DNA from 3 places in the Bradyrhizobium sp. USDA 4451 genome. Region 3 is predicted to be linked to each of the others. Evidence: predicted binding sites of a transcription regulator. Region 3 holds the regulator's gene; each other region holds the start of a gene.
The links. Region 3 encodes HrcA, which represses chaperone genes, less so after heat shock. Its sites were predicted from a motif close to GTTAGCACTCNCNNNNNGNGAGTGCTAAC; they were not measured.
Positions count from the first base shown of each region.

Region 1: the regulator HrcA is predicted to act here: its motif matches at 7,665-7,693, upstream of groES (co-chaperone GroES).
Region 2: the regulator HrcA is predicted to act here: its motif matches at 7,480-7,508, upstream of ACVMB0_RS14555 (co-chaperone GroES).

Region 1 covers NZ_JBTRCH010000001.1:6,689,933-6,699,582, forward strand. The annotation lists gene ACVMB0_RS31285 (peptidase) at 1-416, shown strand, start outside; gene ACVMB0_RS31290 (SDR family oxidoreductase) at 431-1,192, shown strand; gene ACVMB0_RS31295 (MFS transporter) at 1,636-2,859, opposite strand; gene ACVMB0_RS31300 (NupC/NupG family nucleoside CNT transporter) at 2,976-4,235, shown strand; gene ACVMB0_RS31305 (alpha/beta hydrolase) at 4,232-5,416, opposite strand; gene ACVMB0_RS31310 (TetR/AcrR family transcriptional regulator) at 5,620-6,186, shown strand; gene ACVMB0_RS31315 (cupin domain-containing protein) at 6,341-6,895, opposite strand; gene ACVMB0_RS31320 (usg protein) at 7,053-7,343, opposite strand; gene groES (co-chaperone GroES) at 7,737-8,051, shown strand; gene groL (chaperonin GroEL) at 8,096-9,650, shown strand, end outside.
Region 2 covers NZ_JBTRCH010000001.1:3,145,124-3,154,773, reverse strand. The annotation lists gene ACVMB0_RS14600 (ATP phosphoribosyltransferase regulatory subunit) at 1-564, shown strand, start outside; gene hisG (ATP phosphoribosyltransferase) at 561-1,538, shown strand; gene ACVMB0_RS14590 (glycosyltransferase family 2 protein) at 1,678-2,724, shown strand; gene ACVMB0_RS14585 (ChbG/HpnK family deacetylase) at 2,721-3,563, shown strand; gene ACVMB0_RS14580 (DUF2076 domain-containing protein) at 3,693-4,535, shown strand; gene ACVMB0_RS14575 (L,D-transpeptidase) at 4,700-5,500, opposite strand; gene ACVMB0_RS14570 (hypothetical protein) at 5,484-5,747, shown strand; gene ACVMB0_RS14565 (protein phosphatase CheZ) at 5,809-6,582, shown strand; gene ACVMB0_RS14560 (hypothetical protein) at 6,766-7,284, opposite strand; gene ACVMB0_RS14555 (co-chaperone GroES) at 7,615-7,911, shown strand; gene groL (chaperonin GroEL) at 8,074-9,650, shown strand, end outside.
Region 3 covers NZ_JBTRCH010000001.1:1,783,080-1,792,729, reverse strand. The annotation lists gene pncA (bifunctional nicotinamidase/pyrazinamidase) at 1-320, shown strand, start outside; gene grpE (nucleotide exchange factor GrpE) at 340-945, opposite strand; gene hrcA (heat-inducible transcriptional repressor HrcA) at 1,110-2,198, opposite strand; gene rph (ribonuclease PH) at 2,381-3,094, shown strand; gene rdgB (RdgB/HAM1 family non-canonical purine NTP pyrophosphatase) at 3,106-3,741, shown strand; gene hemW (radical SAM family heme chaperone HemW) at 3,728-4,885, shown strand; gene ACVMB0_RS08220 (penicillin-binding protein activator) at 4,958-6,163, opposite strand; gene rsmI (16S rRNA (cytidine(1402)-2'-O)-methyltransferase) at 6,382-7,335, shown strand; gene ACVMB0_RS08210 (YraN family protein) at 7,322-7,747, shown strand; gene gshB (glutathione synthase) at 7,780-8,727, shown strand; gene ACVMB0_RS08200 (MBL fold metallo-hydrolase) at 9,020-9,650, shown strand, end outside.

The DNA.
Region 1 (9,650 bases), 4.9 Mb from region 3:
CGTTCCTGTTCGGCGGCCAGATCCAGGGCTCGCGGATGCGCCTGTTCATGGTCTACACCGCCGGCAACTTCATCGAATGCACCACCGACACGCCCTACTTGCAGATCGGCGAGCACAAATACGGCAAGCCGGTGCTCGACCGCGCCATGCATTACGACGTCGAACTCTACGAGGCGCTCAAGACCGGACTGATCTCGATGGATTCGACGATGCGATCCAATCTCGGCGTCGGCCTGCCGATCGACGTGCTGGTGGTGCGCGCCGACGCCTGCGTGGCCGATCTCAACCACCGCATCGAGGCCGGCGAGCCCTATTTCCACGATCTGCGCTCGCGCTGGTCGGCGGCGCTGCGCGCCGCGCACCAGAACATTCCACGCCCGCCCTACAAGAACGAAACCGAAGCAAAAACCAAGTAAGAGGAAACTCGGAGATGACTGAGGCAACCAGCAAGATCGCACTCGTGACCGGTGCCGGCACCGGCGTTGGACGCGCCGCGTCGCTCGCTCTGATGGACAAGGGCTACACCGTGGTGCTGGTCGGGCGCCGCCTGGAGATGCTGGAGGAGACCGCCAAGCTCGGCCCCGCCGGCAAGAGCCTGTGCGTCACCGCCGACATGGCCGACCCGGCCGCGATCGCCGCCCTGTTCGACAAGGTGAAGGCGACCTACGGCCGGCTCGACGTGCTGTTCAACAATGCCGGCATGGGCGCGCCGCCGGTGCATTTCGAGGACCTGCCGCTCGAGCAGTGGCAGGCCGTGGTCAACACCAACCTCACCGCGCCGTTCCTGTGCACCCAGCACGCCTTCCGCATCATGAAGGACCAGACCCCGCGCGGCGGCCGCATCATCAACAACGGCTCGATCTCGGCGCATGCACCGCGGCCGTTCTCGGCGGCCTACACCTCGACCAAGCACGCCATCACCGGCCTGACCAAGGCCTCAAACCTCGACGGCCGGATGTATGACATCGCGGTCGGCCAAGTCGATATCGGCAACGCCGCGACCCCGATGACCGACCGCATGGTCAACGGCCCCGGCGTGCTGCAGCCGGACGGCACCACCAAGCACGAGCCGCGCATGGACGCCAAGGCGGTCGGCGACGCCGTCGCGTACATGGCCGGCCTGCCGCTCGACGCCAACGTGCTGTTCATGACCGTCATGGCCACCAAGATGCCGTTCGTCGGCCGGGGCTGATCTTCCCCTGCTCCCCGCTTGCGCCAGGGCTACGCGACGGCATGGCTGGGCTCGTCCCGGCGATGCCGTCGCAGGGGCGCGGCCAAAACATGGAAAACAACCCCATGCAAAGGAGCCGGCGGCTGCCAGCGCCCGATAGGGCACCTTGACACGTCGGGCAACTCAGCTGTATTTTCCATTATTCCGAAATTTTGTGCGCGCCGGGGGAAGGTCGGCGAGGGCAAGTCTCCATGAGGACGGTGAGAGACGAACTCGCGGAGGGTCCCCTCACCCGCCGCTTCGCGTCGACCTCTCCCCGCAAGCGGGGCGAGGTGCAATCCAGAACTCTAGCCACAATCACCGTCATTGCGAGCGAAGCGAAGCAATCCATGCATCCCCGCGGGGAAAAATGGATTGCTTCGTCGCTTCGCTCCTCGCAATGACGGGTGGCAAGAGCGGCGCCCCTACTCCAGCTTCTCGACATGCCGCAGCGTCGGGAACAGCTTCATCCAGAGCAGCGCGACCGCGACCGTGGCGACGCCGCCGAGTACGGCTGACGGCACGGCGCCGAGCAACGCCGCGGTGACGCCGCTCTCGAACTGGCCGAGCTGGTTCGAGGCATTGATGAACAGGAAATTGACCGCGCCGACACGGCCGCGCATCTCGTCGGGCGTGGCGAGCTGCACCAGCGAGAAGCGGATCACGACGCTGATCGTGTCGGCGGCACCGAGCACCGCGAGCGCCAGTGCCGACAGCCACATCCAGTGCGACAGCGCGAACACCACGGTGGCGACGCCGAACACGATCACCGCCTGGAACATGCGCAATCCCACGCGGCTGTTGATGGTGTGCCGCGCCAACACCATCGTCATGAGCAGTGCGCCGACCGCGGGCGCGGCGCGCAGGATGCCGAGGCCGAGCGGGCCGGTCTGCAGGATGTCGCGCGCATAGATCGGCAGCAGCGCGGTGACGCCGCCGAACAGCACCGCGAACAGATCGAGCGAGATGGTACCGAGGATCGCGGGATTGCGGCGCACGAAGGTGACGCCGGCAAACAGATCGTCCGACGAGCCGCCGTTCTTCACCGGCGCCTGCTGCAAGCGGCCGATGCCGCCGGTGAGCAGCGCGCCGAACAGCCAGAACACCATCATGATCCCGTAAGGCGCGCTCGGCATCAGCGCATAGGCAAAGCCGCCGAGCGCGGGACCGGTGATGGTCGCGACCTGGGCCGCGCCGCTCGAGATCGCGGTCGCCCGCTGCAACGATCCCTGCGGCGCGATCAACGGCAGCAGCGCGGCGGTCGCCGGGCTCTCGAACGCGCCGGCGATGCCGAGCACGAAGGTCGCGACGAAGATCTGGATCTCGGAGATGGTGCCGGCAAACGTGCTTCCGGCGAGAAACAATGCGGTCAGCGCTTCCGCGACCTGGCAGGCCTGCACCACGCGCTTGCGCTCGAAGCGATCGGCGGCGTGACCGGCGACGAACACCAGCAGCGCGGTCGGCAGGAACTGCACCAGGCCGACCATGCCGAGGTCGAACGCGCTGCCGGTCAGATCATAGATCTGCCAGCCGATCGCCACCGCGCCGATCTGGCTGGAGAAGCGCGACAGGCTGCGCGACGACAGGAAGAACAGGAAGGGTCTGTGGCCGAGCAGATCGCGGGCGCGGGCCGGCGTGGCGGAGGACATGGATGATGGCGTGGCCGAGCGCCTGCAACTTGTCAATGGTGGGACGGAGAACGCGCAACAGCATTGCGCTGCGCGAAGCCCCTGCCCATAATTGCGCGCGGGTTCTTGGGGGCGTGATGCTGCAGTTGCAATCGGCGTTCGGCGTGGTGGCGTTGCTCGTGATCGCCTGGGCGCTGAGCGAGAATCGGAGCCTCGTATCGCTGCGGCAGGCGGCGATCGGCCTCGTCGTCACCATCGTCACCGCACTGGTGCTGATCAAGGTGCCGCTGGTGACGCAGGCGTTCGGCGCGATCAACGATGCGGTCGGGACCATTGCCGCCGCGACGCGCGCCGGCACGGCCTTCGTGTTCGGCTATGTCGGCGGCGGCCCGGCGCCGTTCGATCCCAAGGCACCGGGATCGGACTTCATCCTCGCCTTCCAGGCGTTGCCGATCGTGCTGGTCATGAGCGTGCTGACGACGCTGCTGTTCTATTGGCGGGTGCTGCCGCCTGTGGTGCGCGGCATGGCCTGGATCCTGGAGCGCACGCTCGGCGTCGGCGGCGCGGTCGGGCTCTCGACCGCGGCCAACATCTTCCTCGGCATGGTGGAAGCCCCGCTGTTCATCCGGCCCTATCTGGCGCAGCTCACCCGCAGCGAATTGTTTCTGGTGATGACCGGCGGCATGGCCGGGATCGCCGGCACCGTGCTGGTGCTCTACGCGACGCTGCTGGCGCCGCTGATCCCCGATGCCGCCGCGCATTTCGTCATCGCCTCGGTGCTGGGCGCGCCGGCCGCGATTTTAGTGAGCCTGATCATGGTGCCGGAGACGACGGACAAGCGCACCGGCGGATCGCTCGACAATCCCGATATCCAGGTGTCGTCGACGATGGACGCCATCGTGAAGGGCACGGCCGCCGGGCTAGAGCTCCTGATGAACATCATCGCGATGCTGCTGGTGCTGGTCGCGCTGGTCTATCTCGCCAACAAGATCATCGGCCTGCTGCCGGAGATCGGCGGCGCGAAAATCTCGCTGCAACGCCTGCTCGGCTACGTGATGGCGCCGGTGTGCTGGCTGATGGGCCTGCCGTGGCCGCAGGCGATCACCGCGGGAAGCCTGATGGGCACCAAGACCGTGTTGAACGAGCTGATCGCCTATGTCGATCTGTCGAAGCTCGGTCCCGACGCGCTCGATCCGCGCTCGCGGCTGATCATGCTCTATGCGATGTGCGGCTTCGCCAACTTCGCGAGCCTCGGCATCATGATCGGCGGCCTCGGCATCATGGCGCCCGGGCGGCGCGACGAGATCAATGCGCTCGGGCTGAAGTCGATCGTGTCGGGCACGCTGACGACCTGCCTGATGGGCGCGATCGTGGGGGCGATGACGTCACCGACTTAGCGGCTGGCGTGATCCGCCCCACCCGCCTCCTTGATGAAGGCGAGCAGCAGTGCGCCGAGCCGATCCGGCTGCTCCTGCTGGATCCAGTGACCGGCGCCGTCGATCAGTTCGATGTCACGCATCCGCGTCGTCGCCTTCGTCCTCATCAGATCGAGCGTGCCCGGCGCCGCGTAGGTGCCCCAATCGCTCGTCCCGCCGATGAACAGCGACGGGACATCGATCGTCCTGCCCGAGAACAGGCGCAACTCAGCGTTCAGGTCAGGATCGGAGAAGACACGATAAGCCATGAGGGCACCTTGAAACCCGGTGCGGCCATACTCCTCGGTGTAGACGCCAAGCTCCGGCTCGGTGAGCCATTTGCAGGCCGAGGCTTCGGCGGCAGAAGGCTGGAATGGAGCGACGGTCTGGGACATCGTCTTGCCGAGATCCATCACGTAATAGGTCGGCATCTGTGCAAGTTCAGGGGCGGTTGGCGCCTGCAACGGATGCGGCTTGTTTCCGGGCCAGTCAGCGCTCTTGACGTGGAAGAATGCGCGAAGAAACGCGTGTAGACCTTGAGGGGGATGCCACAGGTCATCGTTCGCCGCCCGTGAGCTCAGGTATTGCTGATAATGCTGTCTCGGCGGATCGAGCGCCGCCAGCGCGTCCGCGAGCTTTTGATTTTCAGTGTTCGGCTGAGCCGGCGATGGCGCGCTGTCCGCAATGTTGAACGGAAACGAAGGCGGTCCGGGGAACGGGGCGCTCATCAGCACCACCGAGGGAAAGACGTCAGGTCGGGCGAGCGCGCAATAGGCAGCCACGGGCGAGCCGAAGTCGTGTCCGACCAGCATTGCCGTGCGCCGATACCCCAGCGCCGAAACCAAGCCGAGGGCGTCGCGCGTCATGTTCAAGAGGCTGAACGGCTGCAGCGGGGCGTCATAGTCGTTCACCCAACCGGTGGTACGGCCAAAACCGCGCTGATCGGGCGCCACGACATGGTAGCCGGCGTCAGCCAGGATTGGGATCAGGTGCCGCCAGCCGAAAGCCAAGTCCGGAAAGCCGTGCAGCAGCAGAGCCAGCGGCCGGCCGGGGCTTTCGCAACCGGCTTCGAGAAGATGGACATCGAGGCCGTTGACCCCGTGGATCATGCGCGAGCGGACACCCTTGGGAAGCGTTCCCTCGCCGTAGGTTGGTTGGGTCAAGTCAGCTCCTCCTGTGGGGTTTGCGCGGGCCGCTCGAAGCGAGGCCGCGACCAGGCCGGCCGCCCCCATCGCCAGGACGGCTCGTCGGGACGCTCTCTGGCTTCGGATTCGGTCGAGGGGCATCACTGGACCTCTTCTATGGTGATCGCCATAGTATGGCGATCACCATAGCGACGTCAAGCGAAACGGTTTATCTTGACGGCATGCCACGTAAGACTGACGCCCGCGCGCGCGCGATTGCCACGGCCGAACGGCTGTTTCGCATCCAGGGCTACACCGCGACTGGATTGACCCAGATCATTGCAGAGAGCGGTGCGCCCAAGGGATCGTTCTACTTTCACTTTCCGCGCGGCAAGGCGCAGCTCGCGGAAGAAGCGATCGATCATTACGTCGCAAGCAGAATGGCTGTGTTGCGGGACATCTCGGCGAACACGGCGGGCGATGCCCTGAAGTTTGTTCTTGAGATTTTCCGCACATTCGCCGCCGAAATGGTCGCCTCTGATTTCCAGTATGGATGTCTGATGCAAAATCTGGCGAATGAGCTGCCCGCGCTCGATGCCGAGCTGACAAAACGGGTGGCGCGCGGATTTGTCGATTCGACCGAGATCATCGCGGAGCATTTCAGGGGGTGCGGTTTCACTCCCGCGCGCGCATCCTCAACCGCAGCCGCCTTGGTCGCCGCCCTCGAAGGCGCGCGAACCATCGCGCGCCTGGAACGCACGCCGGCGATCTTCGAGGCGCTGGCGGAGGTGAGTGTCCAGAGGCTGTGAGTTCCCCGTCATTCCCCGGTGCGCAATTGCGCACCTGAGGGCTCGCGAAGCGAGAACCCGGAATCCATCGGGCCGCAAACCAAGTGGAAGAATGGATTCTGGGCTCGCGCTGCGCGCGCCCTCAGGTGCGCAATTGCGCACCGGGGAATGACGATCAGGCCTTCAACTCCACCGTCTTGAACTCGGCCGGCAGGATCACCTCCAGCAGTTCGACGTCATCGGAATAATCCAGGATCATGTGCTTGATACGCGGCGGCTGGGTCCAGGCGCTGCCTTCTTTCATCAGCGTCTCGCCCTCGCCGTCCATGTAGGTCTTCACCCAGCCCTTGAGCACATAGACCATCTGGAAGTCGACATCGTGGAAGTGCAGCTTCGACACTTCATCCGGATTGCACGGTCCCTGCAACCGGATCACATGCGCCTGCGCGAGGCCATGCGAGGCTGCCGATATGCCGAGGTCGCGATACTTGGCGTAGGCGCGCAGTCCGTCGGCCTTGAAATCCTCTTCGCGGTGATGGCTGATCGAGACGCGCTGCTTCGGCCGCGCCTTGCTCGGTGATTTCGGCGCGCTCTTCTTCGCCGCCGAGACGCGGCCCTTGGACTTGATGGTCTTGCGCGCGGATGATTTTTTGGCGCCGGCGCCGAGCCCGGTCCATTTCTTCTTCACCGCGGTCTTGGCTGCGGATCTCGATGCCGTCTTCTTGGCCATTGTTCGCCTCCCGTCGTGCTTGATGGCAGGAAGCTAACACAAGTCTCGCAACGTAGGGCGGGCAAAGGCGCGTGAACGCCGTGCCCGCCATTCCAGGCGTGCTCGCGATGGTGGGCACGCTGTCGCTTTCCCCACCCTAATCCTCAGCTACTGATCTTCAATGCAGCCGAAAGACGCCGTCGACTGCGCGCAGCTCGGCCGGCTTGACCAGCTTGGAATGCGCCACCGTCACCGAGAACAGCGGGCCCTCGAGCTTCTGCTGCCAGAAGGCGAGGAAATCCTGCAGCGCCGGAAATTTCGGAAACAGGTCGTAGTTCTGCCAGACATAGGTCTGCAGCAATGAGGGGTGATCCGGCATCCGATAGAGGATTTGCGCCGTCGTCAGCCCGTACCCCAGCAACTGCTTCCGGAAATCGTCGGAAACACCCCCACCAACTCGCGAGACCATGCCAACCTCCTGTGACGGAGCGCATTCACATGGTGGCCGACCTCCCCGCCGGACCACCGGCCATGGATGCGCTCACATGAGAGAAATGTGACGCACGCGACTAACTCATCTCAAGCCCAAATGTTTAATAGGTTGTTGAAATTTCGTGCGTTGGCAGCAGCTTACCGCATCTGCTAATAGCCCCGCCGGTCTCTCGGCGCGGCATTAAGCATGCCGAAATGATCTCGGCATCCTGCTGGCAGCCGACACTTACGAGTGCCAATTTTTCTGCTAGAGGCTCTTGCCCGCCGTCAAGGCTTGGCCTATGTCCTGCGCAGCCAGTCTGGCACTCGCTGGGCTGGACTGCTAACACTCCAAAAATCTACAGCATCTGCAAATGTTTAGGAGGACTGCATGAAATTCCGTCCGCTTCACGACCGCGTCGTGGTCAAGCGTATCGACGCCGAAGAGAAGACCGCTGGCGGCATCATCATTCCGGACAGTGCCAAGGAAAAGCCCTCGCAGGGCGAAGTCGTCGCAGTTGGCCCCGGCGGCCGCGATGAGACTGGCAAGCTGACCCCCATCGACGTCAAGGTCGGCGATCGCGTCCTGTTCGGCAAGTGGTCGGGCACCGAGGTCAAGATCGACGGCGAAGACCTGCTGATCATGAAGGAAAGCGACATCATGGGCGTGCTCGACGTCCCCGCTTCCAAGAAGAAGGCGGCCTAAGCGCCCCCTCCCTCCCAGGTTAAATCTCGCAAGGAAAAACTCAGATGGCAGCTAAAGAAGTCAAATTCTCCGTCGAGGCGCGCGACAAGATGCTGCGCGGCGTCGACGTTCTCGCCAACGCGGTGAAGGTCACGCTCGGTCCGAAGGGCCGCAACGTGGTGCTCGAGAAGTCGTTCGGCGCTCCCCGCATCACCAAGGACGGCGTCACCGTCGCCAAGGAGATCGAGCTCGAGGACAAGTTCGAGAACATGGGCGCCCAGATGGTGCGCGAAGTCGCCTCCAAGTCCGCTGACGCGGCCGGCGACGGCACCACCACAGCGACCGTGCTCGCCCAGGCGATCGTTAAGGAAGGCGCCAAGTCGGTCGCCGCCGGCATGAACCCGATGGATCTGAAGCGCGGTATCGACCTCGCGGTCGAGGCCGTCGTGGCCGACCTCCAGAAGAACTCGAAGAAGGTCACCTCGAACGAGGAGATCGCCCAGGTCGGCACCATTTCGGCCAACGGCGATGCCGAGATCGGCAAGTTCCTCGCCGACGCCATGAAGAAGGTCGGCAACGAGGGCGTGATCACGGTCGAGGAAGCCAAGTCGCTCGAGACCGAGCTCGACGTCGTCGAGGGCATGCAGTTCGACCGCGGCTACATCTCGCCCTACTTCGTCACCAACGCCGACAAGATGCGCGTCGAGATGGACGACGCCTACATCCTCATCAACGAGAAGAAGCTCTCCTCACTGAACGAGCTGCTGCCGCTGCTCGAGGCCGTGGTGCAGACCGGCAAGCCGCTGGTCATCGTCGCTGAAGACGTCGAAGGCGAAGCCCTCGCCACCCTCGTCGTCAACCGCCTGCGTGGCGGCCTGAAGGTCGCGGCCGTCAAGGCTCCGGGCTTCGGCGATCGCCGCAAGGCCATGCTGCAGGACATCGCGATCCTGACCGGCGGCCAGGCCATCTCGGAAGACCTCGGCATCAAGCTCGAGAACGTCACGCTGCAGATGCTCGGCCGCGCCAAGAAAGTGATGATCGACAAGGAAAACACCACGATCGTCAACGGCGCCGGCAAGAAGGCCGACATCGACGCCCGCGTTGCCCAGATCAAGGCGCAGATCGAGGAGACCACCTCGGACTACGACCGCGAGAAGCTGCAGGAGCGTCTCGCCAAGCTCGCAGGCGGCGTCGCGGTGATCCGCGTCGGCGGCGCGACCGAAGTCGAGGTGAAGGAGCGCAAGGATCGCGTTGATGACGCGATGCATGCGACCCGTGCGGCTGTCGAGGAAGGCATCGTCCCGGGCGGCGGCGTCGCCCTGCTCCGTGCCTCCGAGCAGCTCAAGGGCCTGCGCACCAAGAACGACGACCAGAAGACCGGCGTCGAGATCGTGCGCAAGGCGCTGTCGGCTCCGGCTCGCCAGATCGCGATCAACGCCGGTGAGGACGGCTCCGTCATCGTCGGCAAGATCCTGGAGAACAAGACCTACAATCACGGCTTCGACTCCCAGACCGGCGACTACGCCGACCTGGTCAAGAAGGGCATCATCGACCCGACCAAGGTCGTCCGTACCGCGATCCAGAACGCGGCCTCGGTTGCTGCGCTCCTGATCACCACGG
Region 2 (9,650 bases), 1.4 Mb from region 3:
GAGGGCGTGCTCGCCGCGCTCGCCGGCTCCGACCGCAAGGCGGCGCTGGCGCTGGTCACCGATCTGATGTCGATCGCCGGCACCACCAATGTCGGCGGCCGCTCGGTGGCCGAGATCGCCGACCGCTTCCTCGAGCAATCGACGCTGAAGGCCGGCGCGCTGCCGCGCGACGCGGTTGCCATCATCAAGCGCTTCCTCGCCATTTCCGGCGATCCCGACGACGCGGTGGCGCAGCTGCGCGCGCTCGCCGCCGACGCCAGGCTCGATCTTGCCGCCGCGATCGACCAGCTCGAGAGCCGGGTCGGCTTCATGGCCGCGCGCGGCATCGACACACAGAAGACGCGGTTCTCGACCGCGTTCGGCCGCGGTCTCGACTATTACACCGGCTTCGAATTCGAGCTGCACGCCAGGGGCAACGGCAGCGAGCCGCTGGTCGCGGGCGGCCGCTATGATGGGCTGATGACGCAGCTCGGATCAGCGAGCCCGATCCCCGCGGTCGGCTTCTCGGTCTGGATCGAGGCGATGACCGGGCACGGCAGGGCCCTGCGCGGAGGCGCCCAATGAGCACGCCCTTCGTCGTCGCGGTTCCTTCCAAGGGGCGCCTGCAGGAAAACGCCGAGAGCTTCTTCGCCCGCGCCGGGCTGACCTTATCGAAGGCCGGCGGCGCGCGCGACTATCGCGGCATCATCCCGGGCGTCGACAATGTCGAGATCGCCTATCTGTCGGCGAGCGAGATCGCGGCCAATCTGGCCCGCGGCGCGGTGCATCTCGGCGTCACCGGCGAGGATCTGGTGCGCGAGAGCATCCCGGATCCCGACAAGCGCGTGCTGATGATCGAAGGCCTCGGCTTCGGCTATGCCAATGTCGTGGTCGCCGTGCCGCAGGCCTGGATCGACGTGCGCACCATGGCCGATCTCGACGATGTCGCCTCCGGCTTCCGCGAGCAGCACAATCACCGCATGCGGGTGGCGACCAAATACATCAACCTGACCCGCGGCTTCTTCGCCAAACATGGCGTCGGCGACTACCGCATCGTGGAAAGCGCCGGCGCCACCGAGGGCGCGCCCGCGGCCGGCACCGCCGAACTGATCGTCGACATCACGACCACAGGAGCGACGCTCGCCGCCAACGGGCTCAAGGTGCTGGACGACGGCGTGATGCTGCGCAGCCAGGCCAATCTGGTGGCCTCAAAGGACGCCGACTGGTCGACCGGCGCTCGCGAGACCGCACGCGTCATCCTCGACCACATCGCCGCGCGTGCCCGCGCCAGCAAGTATCGCGAGGTCCGCACCCGTTTCGCCGGCTGCAACGACGCGCTGCTGTCCGAGGCCCACAACCGGTTCGGCGTGGTCGCCCCGTTCGGCGGGCCGACCTCGTCCGGCATGCTTACGCTGCACTGCCCACCGGGCAAGCTCTACGCGCTCGGCAGCTTCCTGCGCGAGCACGGCGCCGAGACCGTCTCGGTGGTGTCGCTGGACTACGTGTTCGACCGCGAGAATCCGCTGTTCGCCAAGCTTGAGGCGTTCCTGCGACAATGAGTCGACCGGGCTGTTCATGTTGGCGACAGCCGGCGGTCGGTACCATATTGTGTTCATGATCTTTCGTTTTGACGCGTTTTCCTCATGCGAGCCGGACGTGCGCTTCGCTGGAAAACGCTCAAGTTCTGGAACCTGACCGATGATGCTGGGCTCTGACGTTTCCAGCCTGACCACAACCGCCAAGACCGCCGCCGCGCAGGGTCTGTCGATCGTCGTGCCCGTCTACAACGAGGCCGCCGGGCTCAGCGCGCTGCACCAACGGCTGGTCGACCTCGCCCGCTCGCTGCGCGCCCGCTACGGCCTCGGCTGCGAGGTGGTCTATGTCGACGACGGCAGCGCCGACGCTACGCTCGCGATCGCGCGCGGCCTGCCCGCCGATGGGCTCGACCTGCAGGTGGTGTCGCTGTCGCGCAATTTCGGCAAGGAGGCGGCGCTGATGGCCGGCCTCGATCACGCCCGCCGCGGCGCGGTGCTGTTCATGGACGGCGACGGCCAGCATCCGCCGACCCTGGTCGAGCAGCTGGTCGCGCACTGGATCGATGACGGCTACGACGTGGTCTACACGGCGAAGGCGCATCGCGACAATGAATCGGTGCTGCGGCGGCTGTCGGTGCGCGGCTTCTATGCGCTGATCAATTGGGGCGCGCGGCAGCAGATCCCCGAGGATGCCGGCGACTTCCGCCTGCTGTCGCCGCGCGCGGCCGCCGCGTTGCGGCAATTGCCGGAGCGCAACCGCTTCTTCAAGGGCCTCGCCAGCTGGATCGGCTTCAAGCAGATCCGCGTCGATTACGAACCGGCGCCGCGTGCGCATGGCGTCACCACCTTCAATGCCGGCCGGCTGATCGGCCTGTCGATCGAGGGCCTGACCTCGTTCTCGGTGGCGCCGCTGCGCTTTGCCAGCCTGCTCGGTGCGCTGCTCGCGGGCGTCGCCTTCCTGTTCGGTCTGTCGATCCTGTGGGAGGTGCTGACCACCGGCAAGCAGGTCCCCGGTTATCCGTCGCTGATGATCGGCATGATGACGATCGGCGGCGTGCAGCTGATCATGATCGGGATCGTCGGCGAATATATCGGCAAGATCCTCTCCGAATTGAAGGCGCGGCCGATCTACTTCGTCGCCGAGCATACCGAGAAGCACGCCGACGGCAGCACGGCGCAAGCTGCCTCCGAGCGGACCGCTGCCGAATGAGCGAACCTGCGCCGCGCCGGATCTGGCTGTGTGCTGACGATTATGGCTTGAGTGACGGCGTCAACCGCGCGATCCGCGACCTGATCGAGCGCGGCCGGCTCAACGCGGCCTCGGTGATGATGGTGACGCCGGCGATCGGCCGGGAAGCCGCAGCTGCGCTCAGGGCGTCGGTCGCGAAAAGTCCGCGCTGCGCGATCGGGCTGCACGTGACGCTGACCGCGCCGTTCCGGCCGCTGACGATGCATTTCCGCCCGCTCGACGGCGACATGTTCCTGCCCTTTCCGCGGCTGTTGCGCGCCGGGCTGATGCATCGGCTCGACCCCGAGCTGGTTCATGCCGAGGTGCTGGCGCAGCTCGACGCGTTCCACGATTGGTTCGGCCGCGCGCCCGATTTTGTCGACGGCCATCAGCACGCGCAGCTGTTCCCGCAGGTGCGCGACGGCTTCCTGCGCGCCGTAAAGGAGCGCGCGCCCGACGCCGGGGTGCGGCAATGCGGCCGCGAAGGTCCGCTGGCGCGGCAGCTCGCGGCGCCGAAGGCGCTGGTGCTGAACGTGCTCAGCACGCAATTCCGCATCAAGGCGCAGCGCTCCGGCCTGCGCTTCAACCCGGCCTTCGCCGGCGCCTATGACTTTACACGCGAGACCGATTTCGCAGGCTTGATGCGCGGCTTCCTCGAGGGCCTGCCCGAGGACGGGCTCGTGATGTGCCATCCCGGTTTCGTCGATGACACGCTGAAAAGCCTCGATCCGCTGACGACGCAGCGCGAGGCCGAGCATGCCTATCTGGCAAGCGACGATTTCGCCGCCTTGCTCACCCTGAATAAAGTTACACTGGCCTGACAACGTTTGCGAAGTTCATCCGGTCGTATTGTCGCATACAGAAATTTAATTCGGCCCCCCACTCCTAGCGCCACAAAGCCCGTCCTACATGAGCGGCGCGCCGATTCGATCGACGCGATGGAGAACGCCATGACACCGCAAGAACGCCAATTGATCGACGATCTCTTCGACCGGCTCGCCAAGCTGGAGAATGCCCCGCGCGACAGCGAGGCCATGTCCGCGATCATGCAGGGCCTGCGCAATGCGCCGAATGCGGTCTACGCGCTGGTGCAGACCGCCCTCGTGCAGGACGAGGCGCTGAAGCGCGCCCATGACCGGATCCAGGAACTCGAGGCCGCGGTCGGCCAGCAGCAACCCGCGCAACAGCAAGGCGGCTTCCTCGATTCGATGCGCGATGCGATCTTCGGTCAGGGACAGGGCCAGTCGCATGGTTCGGTGCCGCCGGTGCGCGCGCCTGACATCGGCGGCAGCCGCCCGGTCTGGAACTCGGGCCAGGCGATGCAGCAGGCCGGCGGCTATGGCCAGAACTATGGGCAGCCGCCCCAGCAATACGGCCAGCCTTACGGCGGCCCGCAGCCCCCGGCTTTCGGCGGCGGCGCGCCCGGCAGCGGTGGCGGCTCGTTCCTCGGCACGGCGGCTGCGGCCGCGGCCGGCGTGGTCGGCGGCGGGCTATTGCTCTCCAGCATCCGCGGCATGATGGGTGGCGGCCACCAATCGCTGGCCGATGCCGGCGGCCTCGGCGGCGGTTCGCGTCCCTGGGGCGGCGACCAGTCGTCAAGCGACCTAGCCCGCGACGCCGGGGTCAACGACATCGGCTCCAACCGCGACGGCGGCTCGCGCTCCGGCCTGTTCGATCAGGCCTCGAACAACAACGACGACAATTACAACAGCAACGACCACGATTCCGACGACTTCGACAATGACGACGACGGCTTCGACGGCGGCGGAGACGACGATAGCAACTACGCGTAAGCGTATGCGTGGCGCCTGAACACCAACGGCCGCTCTGATCGAGCGGCCGTTTTTATTTGATTGCTCGTAGCCCCGGATGGAGCGAAGCGTAATCCGGGACAGGTCTAGCCGCGGCGCCGTCCCGGATTTCGCTGCGCTTCATCCGGGCTACGTAGACGACACACTCACATCACGACGACCTTGGCGCCAACATTGACGCGGCCATAGAGGTCGATGACGTCCTCGTTGCGCATCCGGATGCAGCCGGACGAGACGTTGGTGCCGATGGTCCAGGGCTCGTTGGAGCCGTGGATGCGGTAGAGCGATGAGCCGAGATACATCGCGCGCGCCCCGAGCGGATTCTCCGGGCCGCCTTCCATGTGCCGCGGCAGATCGGGACGGCGCGCCAGCATTTCCGGCGGCGGGGTCCAGGCCGGCCATTCCTTCTTCGCCGAGATCGTCTTGGTGCCGGCCCAGGTGAAGCCGGGACGGCCGACGCCGATGCCGTAGCGCAGCGCGCGGCCGTCGCCCTGGACCAGATAGAGGAATTTGTTCGGCGTATCGACGACGATGGTGCCGGCGCTTTCCTTGCCGCTGTAGTCGACCAGCTGCTTCTCATAACGCGGGTCGAACGGACGCTGGGTCGGATCGCCCGCGGCCTCCTCCTGCTGACGGATCATCTGCTGCTGCGGATCCATAGGCGGCAGCTGGCGGTTGCCGTAATAGCCGGGCTGCTGCTGATACTGCGGCGAATAACCCTGCGACGAGGGCGCATCGCCGAACAGGAATTCGATGAAGCCGCCGCCCATGTTGGAGCGCTGCGGCTGCACATAGGCGGTGCGCATCGGCGGCGTCGGTGCGCCCTGGTTGGCGTAGATCACGGTGGGCTCGGGCCGAGCCGCCGCGTCGATCGCCATGGCATATTGGGGAATTGCAACAAGCGAAGAAGCGCCGGCGAGCAGCGCAAGCGTGGTTTTCCTGAACATCGACGTACTCTGTACTGGTTTCGTCGTGACTGACTGCGCGAGGCGCGCGCTGCGCCGTTGCACGTGGTCAATAAGCAATGAAAACCGCATCGGTTTGGTAAACGTAACGGCCGTTTCGATTCACCATCCCGGCAAGGACGCGCGGTTTTGCCGGACAGCGTTTATTTTGCGTGAACGCCGCGGCGGCATGGTTAATCGCTGGTATCGCGGCCGCCGCGCGCCGCGTGGTCAATCTGTTCCGGCGTGAACCTGACGTTAAATCGGCCCTGTCTAGAACGGACTTCAGTGAAGGGGCGGGAATGAAAATCATGTCAGTGAAGCGTAAGCGTTTTCGTGTCGAACAGGCGATGGGCGAAGTCGTGATGCCGGAGCCGGAAGTTGCCGGCGGCGATCTCGGTCCGATGCATCGCGAGATCATGGCCGAGCTTCGCTCGATCCGCGCCCAGATGGCCGCAGCACCGGCGCAGCGCACCGGGGACAGCGTCGACGCCGCCGTCGCCCGCGAAGTCGCCGAGACCCACGCGCTGCTCGAGACCTACCGCGCGCAGGTCGAGCAGTGCGAGAAGCTCAAGGTCGAGCTCGACCTGATCCATGACGCGATCAGCCGCACCAAGCGCGAAATCGCCGTGCTGCATGGCAAGAGCTTCAACGGCGAGGAGATGGCCAAGGTCAATGGCGAGCTCGGCGCCGTGGTCGGCGGCACCGAACAGGCGACCCAGCAGATCCTCGAGGCGGTCGAGGCGATCGACCAGGCCGCGACCGCGCTGTCGAAGAACGTAACCCCCGACCAGCAGAAATTGCTCAGCGAAGATATTCAGGAGCGCGTGGTCTCGATCTTCGAGGCCTGCAACTTCCAGGACCTCACCGGCCAGCGCATCAACAAGGTGATGCAGACGATGAAGTTCATCGAGCAGCACATCAACGAGATGATGAACATCTGGGGCGGCGTCGACGCCATCAAGAGCCATGTCCCTGCGATCGTCGACACCCGCGAGGGCGATGCCCGCCTGCTCAACGGCCCGAAGCTCGACGGCGACGCCGGCCACGCCTCGCAGGACGACATCGACGCGATGTTCAACTGAATGATCACATCTGAAGAATACAAAGCGCCGGCCCCAAGGCCGGCGTTTTTGTTTGATTTGGTCCGTCATTCCGGGGCGGTCCGCAGGACCGAACCCGGAATCTCGAAGTTGGGTTACATCGAGACCTTATTACATCGAGATTCCGGGTTCGATGCTCGCATCGTCCCGGAATGACACCGATCGTTACGCCCGCGGCGCGCAGCGGACATAGACCATGTTGCCGTAGCGGGTGGCGGCGTCCTTGTCGACGAAGCGGGTGATCATGACCCGGCCGTCGAACGAGAGGATCTCGCGGTCCTGCTCGCCGGGCACGGGTCCGGGCGGGCCGATATAGTTCTTGCCGCTCGGGGAACCCTTCAGCCGCAGTTCCTGCGGGGTGGCCTGGTCGGCCAGATGCATGATGACGCCGCCGTTCTGGCCGGCACCGATCACGTAGGGCTGCTTGCACTGGCCGCGGGCGGCGGCCTCGGTGCGGGCGCGGTCGGCGGGATTCTGGAATGAGGCGAGGCCCCAGCGGCCGACGATCTCGTCGGCGCGGATCGAGGCTGGCATCTCCGGGGCCACGCCCGGTTCGACGGGTGCCGGCTCGGGGTTCGACGACAGCGACGGCAGGCTCATGCTGCCGCACGCCCCCAAAAGTGTCGTCAGCGCCGAAACAGCCGCGAACCGTGCGACCAATCGCGCGTTGAGTGACCTGATCATGTGTATCCCCCGACTATGTCCCGGCCGCACCCGTCATGCAGCCAAGCGTAAAACTTAAGACGGAGCAATGACGTCTGACAAAATTACGTCATCGCTACGATTTGGTTTCTGGTCCACCATCCTATATTGGCCTCACCAAGGCCTTAACCCGTTTGCTTGACAGAAACTGCGCCAAGCCATATTCCCCGGCCCACAATTAGCACTCTTGCACCACGATTGCTAAATGCGTTGGGCGTCCTGCCCAGCGCCGACCGGGCCGGCATTCAACGCCGGTCTCGATGAACCGGACCTGAAACCGAGCCTCCAAGAGGACCTTCAAGAGGGAACGTCATGGCTAAATCCAATTTCCGCCCCCTGCACGACCGCGTCGTGGTCAAGCGTATCGATGCCGAGGAGAAGTCCAAGGGCGGCATCATCATTCCGGACTCGGCCAAGGAGAAGCCGTCGCAGGGCGAGATCGTCGCCGTCGGCCCGGGTGGCCGCGACGAGGCCGGCAAGCTGATCCCGATCGACCTCAAGGTCGGCGACCGCGTGCTGTTCGGCAAGTGGTCGGGCACCGAGGTCAAGCTCGACAACGAGGAGCTCCTGATCATGAAGGAGTCCGATATCATGGGCGTGCTGGCCTGATCGCGCCTCTCTCCGCCCCCCTGAGAAGGCAGCGAAGCTGCCGTCTCGAAGGGTGAGCATCCACAATTCATTCTTCGAGACGCGGGCCAAGGGCCCGCTCCTCGAGCAATAACGGCAAAGCCGTTATGCAAGCGATGACGCTTTTCCCAGGAGTTCAAAACAATGGCTGCCAAGGACGTAAAATTCGCCGGAGACGCCCGCGACCGCATGCTGCGCGGCGTCGACGTGCTCGCCAATGCCGTCAAGGTGACGCTCGGCCCGAAGGGCCGCAACGTCGTCATCGAGAAGTCGTTCGGCGCGCCCCGCATCACCAAGGACGGCGTCACCGTCGCCAAGGAGATCGAGCTCGACGACAAGTTCGAGAACATGGGCGCGCAGATGCTGCGCGAGGTCGCTTCCAAGACCAACGACACCGCCGGTGACGGCACCACCACCGCGACCGTGCTGGCGCAGGCGATCGTGCGCGAGGGCGCCAAGTCGGTCGCCGCCGGCATGAACCCGATGGACCTCAAGCGCGGCATCGACATCGCCGTCGCCGCCGTGATCAAGGACATCGAGAAGCGCGCCAAGCCGGTCGCCGCCTCCTCCGAGGTCGCCCAGGTCGGCACCATCTCGGCCAATGGCGACACCGCGATCGGCAAGATGATCGCGCAGGCGATGCAGAAGGTCGGCAACGAGGGCGTCATCACCGTCGAGGAGAACAAGTCGCTCGAGACCGAGGTCGACATCGTCGAGGGCATGAAGTTCGACCGCGGCTATCTCAGCCCCTACTTCATCACCAACGCCGAGAAGATGACCGCCGAGCTCGAGGATGCCTACATCCTGCTGCACGAGAAGAAGCTGTCCGGCCTGCAGGCGATGCTGCCGGTGCTGGAAGCCGTGGTGCAGTCGGGCCGTCCGCTCCTGATCCTCGCCGAGGACGTCGAGGGTGAGGCGCTGGCAACCCTGGTGGTCAACCGCCTGCGCGGCGGCCTCAAGGTCGCCGCCGTCAAGGCGCCGGGCTTCGGCGATCGCCGCAAGGCGATGCTGGAAGACATTGCGATCCTGACCGGCGGTCAGCTGATCTCCGACGACCTCGGCATGAAGCTCGAGAACGTCACGGTCAACATGCTTGGCCGCGCCGGCAAGATCGTGATCGACAAGGAGAACACCACGATCGTCAAGGGCGCCGGCAAGAAGAAGGACATCGACGCCCGCGTCGGCCAGATCAAGGCGCAGATCGAGGAGACCACCTCGGACTACGACCGTGAGAAGCTGCAGGAGCGCCTCGCCAAGCTCGCCGGCGGCGTTGCCGTCATCAAGGTCGGCGGCGCGACCGAGGTCGAGGTCAAGGAGAAGAAGGACCGTGTCGAGGACGCGCTGAACGCGACCCGCGCCGCGGTGCAGGAAGGCATCGTGCCGGGCGGCGGCGTCGCCCTGCTGCGCGCCAAGAAGGCGGTTGGCCGCCTCTCCAACGACAATGCCGACGTCCAGGCCGGCATCAACATCGTGCTCAAGGCGCTGGAAGCTCCGATCCGCCAGATCTCGGAGAACGCCGGTGTCGAGGGCTCGATCGTGGTCGGCAAGATCCTCGAGAACAAGTCGGAGACCTTCGGCTTCGACGCCCAGACCGAGGACTATGTCGACATGGTCGACAAGGGCATCATCGACCCCGCCAAGGTGGTGCGCACCGCCTTGCAGGACGCTTCTTCCGTCGCCGGCCTGCTGGTGACCACCGAGGCCATGGTCGCCGAGGTGCC
Region 3 (9,650 bases):
CGCAGGCCGAGCTGATCATCCGCAAGGGCTTTCACAAGGACGTCGACAGCTACTCCGCCTTCACCGAGGCTGACGGCAAGACCACAACGGGGCTCGCCGCCTATCTGAAGGCACGCAACGTCGAGCGGCTCTTCGTGGCCGGGCTTGCCACCGATTTCTGCGTGGCATGGACCGCGCTCGATGCGCGCAAGGCCGGCTTCGAAACCTACGTGGTGGAGGACGCCTGCCGCGGCATCGACACGCAGGGATCGCTGGCCAAGGCCTGGGACGACATGGCCAAGGCCGGCGTCAAGCGCATCCAGTCGTCGGATATCGCGTAAGGCGCAGAAGTCCTTCGGCTCAGACCGTGATGTCGGCGCTCGGGGCGGGCTTGGCACCGCCCTTGGAGACGCCGACCAGTGCCGGACGCAGGATGCGCTCGCCGATCATGTAGCCGGCCTGCACGACCTGCACCACGGTGCCCGACGGCACCGACGCATCAGGCACCTCGAACATCGCCTGCTGGAAGTTCGGATCGAACTTCTCGCCGATCGGATCGAACTTCTTCACGCCGTTCTTTTCCAGCGCGTTGAGCAGCGAACGCTCGGTCAGCTCGACGCCTTCGAGCAGTGCCTTCAGGCCGGGATCGGCGGTTTCCTTGGTCTCGGCCGGCACCGCATCGAGCGCGCGCTGCAGATTGTCGGCGATATCGAGCACATCGCGGGCAAAGCCAGTGATGCCATAGGTCTTGGCGTCGGCCACCTCGCGGCGCGTGCGCTGCCGGAGATTCTCCATCTCGGCCAGCGTGCGCAGCGTGCGATCCTTCGCCTCGGCGAGTTCTTTGGTCAGCGCCTCCGCCGACCCGACCTCGGGATCGTCCGGCATGATGTAGGGCTTCGAGACCACGGGCTCACCCGTCGGCGCCGAATTCTCGGTGTTGTCGTTGGCCCGGTTCGGATCGGTCATGGCGTGCCTTCTCGAAAACTCGCGTCGGTTCAAATCTTGGGGATTGCTGCCCGGGATATCGTGCTTTAGGCGGCGAAAATCAAGCGCAACATACCGGTTTCGGGAACAGGGACCTCCGACCTCGGCGAAGACAACCCGTCAAATGAAAACGAAATCCGCATCCATCAGCCGCCCAGCATCTTGCTGACGATGCGCGCGGCATAATCGACGGTCGGGATCACCCGCGCATAGTTCAGCCGCGTCGGCCCGATCACGCCGAGCACGCCGACGATCCGGCCCTGGGCGTCGCCATAGGGCGCGATGATGGTCGAGGAACCTGACAGCGAGAATAGCTTGTTCTCCGAGCCGATGAAGATCCGCACGCCCTCGCCGCGCTCGGCGCGGCCGAGCAGATCGATCACGCCGCGCTTGGTCTCGAGATCGTCGAACAGCGACTTGATGCGCTCGAGATCGTCCAGCGCATGCAGATCCTCGAGCAGATTGGCATGACCGCGCACGATCAGCTGGCGGTCCTCGCTCTCGCCGCCGGACCAGCTCGCGATGCCGGCGGCGACGACCTTTTGCGTGAGCTGATCGAGCTCGGCGCGGTTCTGCGTCAATGCGGTCTCGAGCTCGAGCCGCGCCTCAGCCAGCGTGCGGCCGCGGATCCGCGCATTGAGGAAATTGGTCGCCTCCGTCAGTGCCGAGGATGGAACACCCGGCGGCAGCGCCAGCACCCGGTTTTCGACCTGGCCGTCTTCGCCGACCAGCACGACCAGCGCCTTCTCCGGTTCCAGCCGGACGAATTCGATGTGCTTCAGCCGCGCATTCGACTTCGGCGTCAGCACCACCGCCGCGGCGCGGGTCAGCCCTGACAGCCGCGTCAACGCTTCGCCGAGCGCGGCCTCGACGGACTGCGCCCGGCCGACCGCGGCGAGCTGGGTCTGGATCGATTGACGCTCGGCCTCGGTGAGGTCGCCGACCTGCATCAGGGCGTCGACGAAGAAGCGCAGGCCGAGTTCGGTCGGCAACCGGCCCGCCGAGGTGTGCGGCGCATAGATCAGGCCGAGCTGCTCGAGATCCGACATCACATTGCGGACCGAGGCCGGCGACAGCGGTAATGCGATCAGGCGCGAGATGTTGCGCGAGCCGACCGGCTCGCCGGTCGCGAGGTAGCTTTCGACGATTTGACGAAAAATGTCGCGCGAACGCTCGTTGAGCTGGGCAAGCCCGGCATGCGGCGCGATCAGGCCGATTGGATCGTGGTGAGTCACACTCCAGTCCCTCACAATTACTGCCTAATTTGTCGATCCCAAAGGCCGGTGACAAGCGCGCATTCGACCTCTTGATACCGGGGCGATACTGGGTCGAAAACCCTTGCCAAAACCCTTGCCGCTGCCCCTTCCCCCTCCTACAAGCACGCCCAGCCAATTTTCTCGGATTTCTGGAGGACTTCATGCGGCCAAGCCGCCGTGCGCCCGATGAACTGCGTCCCGTGTCGCTGGAACGCGGCGTCGTCAAATATGCCGAGGGTTCCTGCATGGTGAAGTTCGGCGACACCCATGTGCTGGTGACCGCCACGCTGGAAGAGCGCTTGCCGCCGTGGCTGAAGGGCCAAGGCCGTGGCTGGGTCACCGCCGAATACGGCATGCTGCCGCGCGCCACCCTGGAACGCACCCGCCGCGAGGCCTCCGCCGGCAAGCAGGGCGGCCGCACCGTCGAGATCCAGCGGCTGATCGGCCGCTCGCTGCGCGCCGCCATCGATCTCGAGGCGCTGGGCGAGCGCCAGATCACGGTCGATTGCGACGTCATCCAGGCCGATGGCGGCACCCGCACCGCCTCGATCACCGGTGCCTGGGTGGCACTGGCCGACTGCATCAACTGGATGAAGACCCGCAACATGCTGAAGAGCAACGTGTTGCGCGACAATGTGGCGGCGATCTCCTGCGGCATTTACCAGGGTACGCCGGTGCTCGATCTCGACTATGCCGAGGATTCCGAGGCCGAAACCGACGCCAATTTCGTCATGACCGGCGACGGTCGCATCATCGAGGTGCAGGGCACCGCGGAGAAGACGCCGTTCACCCAGGACGAATTCCTGGCCCTGATGGCGCTGGCGCGCAAAGGTGTCGCGCGTCTGGTCGACTTGCAAAAGATCGCGGTGGCGTAGTCAGATTGGCCATGCATCGCCGAATCACCGGAAGGCTCGTGATCGCCACCCATAATCCCGGCAAGCTTGCCGAGATGCGGGAATTGCTGGCCCCGCATGGCGTGGAGGCGGTGTCGGCCGGCGAGCTCGGCCTCGCCGAGCCCGAGGAGACCGGCGACAGTTTTCGCGCCAATGCCGCGATCAAGTCGATCGCGGCGGCCAAGGCGACCGGACTGCCGGCCTTCGCCGACGATTCCGGCCTCGTGGTCGATGCGCTCGATGGCGCGCCCGGGATCTACTCGGCGCGCTGGGCTGGCGAGGGCAAGGACTTCATGGCGGCGATGACGCGGATCGAGCGGCTGTTGCAGGAGCGCGGCGCCACCGCGCCCGCGCGCCGAAGAGCGCATTTCGTCTCCGCACTGTGCGTGGCCTGGCCGGACAATCACCTCGAAGAGGTCGAGGCCCGCGTCGATGGAACCCTGGTTTGGCCGCCGCGCGGCACCGCCGGCTTCGGCTATGATCCGGCATTCCTGCCGGACGGCTACACGCGAACCTTTGGCGAGATGACCAGCATCGAGAAGCACGGCCTGCCGCCGCTCGGGCTCGGCCTGTCGCACCGCGCCCGCGCCTTCGTGAAGCTCGCGGAGATCTGCCTTGAGCCACGCTGACCGAGCAGCCTTCGGCGTCTACGTGCACTGGCCGTTCTGCCTGTCGAAATGCCCGTATTGCGATTTCAACAGCCACGTGCGCCATGCACCGGTCGACGAGGCGCGCTTCGTGCGCGCCTTCGCCCGCGAGATCGAGACCACGGCCGCGCGGGTGCCCGGGCGCGAGGTCAGCTCGATCTTCCTCGGCGGCGGCACACCGTCGCTGATGCAGCCGCAGACCGTCGGCGCCGTGCTCGATGCGATCGGCAAGCATTGGCAGGTCTCGCGCGACGTCGAGGTCACGCTGGAGGCCAATCCGACCAGCGTCGAGGCGACGCGCTTTCGCGGCTATCGCTCAGCCGGCGTCAACCGCGTCTCGCTCGGCGTGCAGGCGCTGGATGATGCATCGCTCAAAGCATTGGGCCGCCTGCACAGCGCGCGCGAGGCGCTCGACGCGGTTGCGATCGCACGCTCCGCGTTCGACCGTTACTCGTTCGATCTGATCTATGCCCGCCCCGACCAGACGCCGCGGATGTGGGCGGACGAGTTGAAGCAGGCGATCTCGGAAGCGGCCGAGCATCTGTCGCTGTATCAGCTCACCATCGAGGAAGGCACGCCGTTCTTCGGGCTGCATGCCGCCGGCAAATTGCAGACCCCGGATGAAGCGACCGCGCGCGCGCTCTACGACGTGACGCAGGAGGTCTGCGCCCGCGAGGGATTGCCGGCCTATGAAATCTCCAACCACGCCCGCACCGGGGCGGAGTGCAAGCACAACCTCGTCTACTGGCGCGGCGAGGAATATGCCGGCATCGGCCCCGGCGCGCATGGCCGGCTCGACATCGATGGCATCAGGCACGCGACCGCGACCGAGCGGCGTCCCGAGGCCTGGCTATTGAATGTCGAGGAGCGCGGGCATGGCGTCGTCAGCGACGACAGCCTCAACAGCGAAGAACGCGCCGACGAATTCCTGCTGATGGGGCTGCGGCTCGCCGAGGGCATCGATCCCAAACGCTATGCGCAACTCTCCGGCCGAAAGCTCGATCCGCACCGGATCGCCCTGCTGCGCGAGGAGGGCGCGATCGCCGTCGATGCCGACGGACGGCTGCGCGTGACGAAGGCGGGATTCCCGGTGCTCGACGCCGTTGTGGCGGATCTCGCCGCCTAAATATCGAAAACAACCCCATGCAAAGGAGCTGGCGGGCGCTTCAAGGCGATTTCAGGCCAGTGCCCGACCGATCTAGGCGCCAAAGCTCTTCGGCGAGCCTGCGACCGGCGTGCTGCCGCCGGACGCCACCTTCATGACCGCAAGGCCCCGCTCATTGGTGCCGTCGGAGCGGAAGCGGAACAGGCCGTCGATACCGGCAAAGCCCGACGGGTTGGTCAGCGTCTCCGGCGCAAAGCGCTGCGCGCCCTGGGTGCGCGCCAGCGCCGCCATCAGCGCCACGGCGTCATAGGCCAGCGTTGCAGTGCGTACCGGCTCGCCGCCATATTTGGTGCGGTAACGGCCGGCGAAGCTGCGGAAGCCGGACGGATCGGGCGCGGCATAGAGGCCGCCTTGCAGGACGGGGCTCGCGAACACCCGCGGATTGTCCCACAGCCCGGTGCCGAGCAGCTGGATGTTGCGCAGATTGGCGCCTGCCGCGGTCAGCGCATCGGCGGTCGCGACCACCGAATCGCCGTCATCGGCGATCAGCAGCGCATCGGCTTGGCCAAGCGCCTGCGCCACGGTCCGCGCCGGCGTTGCGCGGTCGGCACCATACTTCTCGAAGGCGACGACGCGGCCGTTCTTGCGGCCGACCGCCTGCTTGAATGCGGCCTCGACCACATTGCCATAGGCGTTGTCCGGCACCATCGCGGCGAACGAGCGTTTTCCGATTCCGGCCGAATAGTCGACGATGCGGTTGATGTCGGACTCCGGCAGGAAGCTCAGCAGATAGACGCCGCGGCCGGCCACGCTCGAATCGGTCGAGAAGGCGATCACCGAAGTGCCGCGCGGCCGGGTCAGTTGCGCGACGGCCGGCACCGAGCCCGCGAACAGCGGTCCCAGAATGATCTCGGCGCCTTCGGCCAGCGCCTGCTGGGCACCCTGCGACGCGCCCTGCGGGCTGCCGCCATCATCCTTGATCAGAAGCTGGATGTTCGGGTTCTGGAATTCCGCCAGCGCCATTTCGGCGGCATTGCGCATCGACTGCGCGGCGAGCCCGGCATTGCCGGCCGCCGACAGTGGCAGAATCAATCCAATTTTGACCTGGCCGGTGCCAACCGCCTGCGGCTGCTGCTGCGGGCCGGCAGGACCGGCGTCCGGGCTGCCGCTGGAGAATTGGCTCAAGCTCTGCTGGATACCGGAACAGGCCGTCAGCAACGGCGCGCCCACGAGCAGACCAAGCGCGGTTCGTCGGGTCGTGCCCGACGGCGAGGAGTTGCGGTGATGCGGGCCTGCCATCGTCTCTCTTCTCTTGACCGACCAGGATCGGCCAGGACTCCATCCAGCTCTGATGAGGCGGGGGGATTTGGGCATATTGTCGGCGAATAGTTAACTAAAACAAAAGGATTATGGCCGCGCGGCGCCGTTGCCGCGGCCTTCATTTCCTTCCCTGGCAACGGCCTCTCCGCCGCCGTTTGCGGATGGCGGAAGCGTCGCCGTCCCTCTAGATTGGCATTATGCGCGCAAAAGCCAGTTCCCTCCACCATTCGGATGCCACGGCAGGCGTTGCGGCCAGAAGTTTTTCGATCGGCGGCCAGCAGTTGCCCGCGCCCAGGGCCAGGCCCGGGCTCCATCTGGTCGCGACCCCGATCGGCAATCTCGCCGACATCACCCTGCGCGCGCTGGAGACGCTGGCCGGCGTCGACGTCATCGCCTGCGAGGACACCAGGATTACGCGCCGGCTGACCGAGCGTTACGCGATCACGGCGGAGCTTGCGCTCTACCACGAGCACAATGCCGCCCAGGCCCGGCCCAAGATCCTGGAACGGCTGGCGCAGGGCGCCGCGATCGCGCTGGTCTCCGACGCCGGCACGCCGCTGATCTCAGACCCCGGCTTCAAGCTGGTGCGCGAGGTCTGCGCCGCCGGCCATGCCGTCATCGCGGTGCCCGGGCCATCGTCGGTGCTGACGGCACTGTCGGTGGCGGCGCTGCCGACCGACCGGTTCTTCTTCGAGGGATTTCTGCCGACCAAGGAGCACGCGCGGCGCGCGCGGCTCACTGAGCTTGCCCGGATCGACGCGACGCTGGTGATGTTCGAGTCAGGCAATCGCGTGCAGGACACGCTACGCGACCTGGCTGCAATCATGGCCGGACGTGATGCCGCGATCTGCCGCGAGCTGACCAAGCTGCACGAGGAGGTCAAGCGCGCGCCGGTCGCAGAGCTCGCGGCAGGCGTGGATGCGCTGGAGACCCGGGGCGAGTTCGTGCTGGTGATCGGGCCGCCGGCCGACGATGCCGGGGTGATGGACGAGACTTCGCTCGACGATCTCCTGCGCGCGCAGCTCGCGCGGGGCAGCGTCAAGGACGCGGTCGCCCACGCGGTCGAGCTGTCGGGCCGGCCGCGCCGCGAGGTCTATGCCCGCGCGCTCGAGCTTGCGAAGACCATCGGGGACGGCGATGGCCAAGCCTGATAACGCCAAGACTGAGGCCAAGACTGATAGTGCCAAGACTGACAGCGCCTCGCCCGAGCGCGTCGCCGCATTCCGCACCGGCATCTCGGCCGAAAGCCGTGCCGCGGCGCTTCTGATCGCCAAGGGCTATCGCATCCTGGCGCGGCGCTTCCGCACGCCCTATGGCGAGATCGACCTGGTGGTGCGCCGGCGCAATTTGCTGGCCTTCGTCGAGGTCAAGGCCCGGGCCAGCCTCGATGAGGCCGCCTATGCGGTGACGCCGCGCCAGCAGCTGCGCATTATCAATGCCGCCCAGGCGTGGCTGATGGCGCATCCCGAACACGCCGAATTTGACCTCAGATTCGACGCCGTGCTGATTGCGCCGAAGAGCCTGCCGCGCCATCTGTTAGCGGCATTCGACGCAAGCCCATAGAACCTATCCTCAAGATCTCGCGGGACACACCTATGACATTGAAGATCGCCGTCCAGATGGATCCCATCGCGCGCATCAACATCCGCGGCGATTCGACCTTTGCGCTGCTGCTCGAGGCGCAGAAGCGCGGCCACGGCATTTCCTACTACACGCCCGATAAGTTGTCGCTGCGCGGCGAGGAGCTGGTGGCACCGGTGCAGCCGCTCACCGTGCGCGACGAGCTCGGCGATCACTTCACGCTGGGCGAGCCGAAGCGCGAGGCGCTCAACGGCTTCGACGTCGTGTTGCTGCGCCAGGACCCGCCGTTCGACCTCGCCTACATCACCTCGACGCATTTCCTCGAGCGCATTCATCCGAACACCCTGGTCGTCAACGACCCGGCCAGCGTGCGCAACGCGCCGGAAAAGCTGTTCGTGATGAACTTCCCGCAGCTGATGCCGCCGACCCTGATCTCGCGCGACCTCGACGAGATCAACTCCTTCCGCGATCAGCACGGCGCCGTGGTCATGAAACCGTTGCACGGCCATGGCGGCGCCGCCGTGTTCCGCGTGATGCCGCAGGACATGAATTTCGGCTCGCTATTCGACATGTTTTCGGTCACCTTCAAGGAACCCTGGGTGATCCAGCGCTTCCTTCCCGAGGTGAAGCATGGCGACAAGCGCATCATCCTGGTCGACGGCGAATTCGCCGGCGCCGTCAACCGCGTGCCGGCGGCGGACGATCTGCGCTCCAACATGGTGCGCGGCGGCGCGGCCAAGGCGACCGAGCTGTCGGATCGCGAGCGCGAAATCTGCGCCACTGTCGGGCCCGCGTTGCGCGAGCTTGGTCTGATGTTCGTCGGCCTCGACGTGATCGACGGCAATTTGACCGAGATCAACGTCACTTCGCCGACCGGCATCCGCGCCATTCAGCGGCTCAACGGCCCCGATGTCGCGGCGATGATCTGGGATACCATCGAGAAGAAGCGCGCCGCGAAATAATCATCCTTCTTTGTGCGCCGCACAGGCTGGCTGAAATCTAGAAGCATGATCCGGAAAAGTGCGAAGCGGTTTTCCGAAAAAGATCATGCTCAAACAATGAGCTAAAGCGCGCTGACAATCGATCCCGATCTCATCGCGCTTTAGCCAGGGCTCGGTCGCGCCTGCGTTCGCCTTATTCTACTTGCCAGCTTGCGCGGGCGCGGGCAGCATCCTCTTGCCTGCGTCAGGTCAAGCGGCGGGTCAACGCGCGGGCACAACGCGACAAATTCATAAAAATTGGGAGGAAGACGTTATGACGCTCAATGTCTCACGACGATCCTTGCTCGCGCTCGGTGCCGGTCTCGGCGCCAGCACACTGCTCGGCGGCACCGCACAGGCGCGCGCGCCGAAACTCGGCACACAGACTCCCTATTGGCACCGCTTCGAACTCGGCGACGCCGAAGTGACCGTCGTCTCCGACGGGCCCCTTCCGCTCGGCGATCCCTCCGGCACCTTCACGGGCGTGCCGAAGGAAGAAGTCAAGAAGATGCTCTCCGACAACTTCCTCTCGCCCGACAATGTCGTGCTCGAGCAGAATTCACCGATCGTCAACATGGGCGACAGGCTGATCCTGTTCGATACCGGCATGGGCACCTCGAAGGCGTTCGGTCCGACCACCGGCCGGCAGCAGAAGAGCATGCAGGAAGCCGGCATCAAGCCGGAGGACATCGACGCCGTCGTGCTGTCGCACGCGCATATCGATCATATCGGCGGCATCGTCGGCGCCGACGACAAGCCGCTATTCCCGAATGCGCAGTACTACATCGCGCAAAGCGACCTCGATTTCTGGACCGACGAAGGCAAGATGGGCAGTCCGTTAAAGGACTTTGTCGTGCACGCCCGCAAGAACCTGCTGCCGGTGCGCGACCGCATCGTGTTCTTCA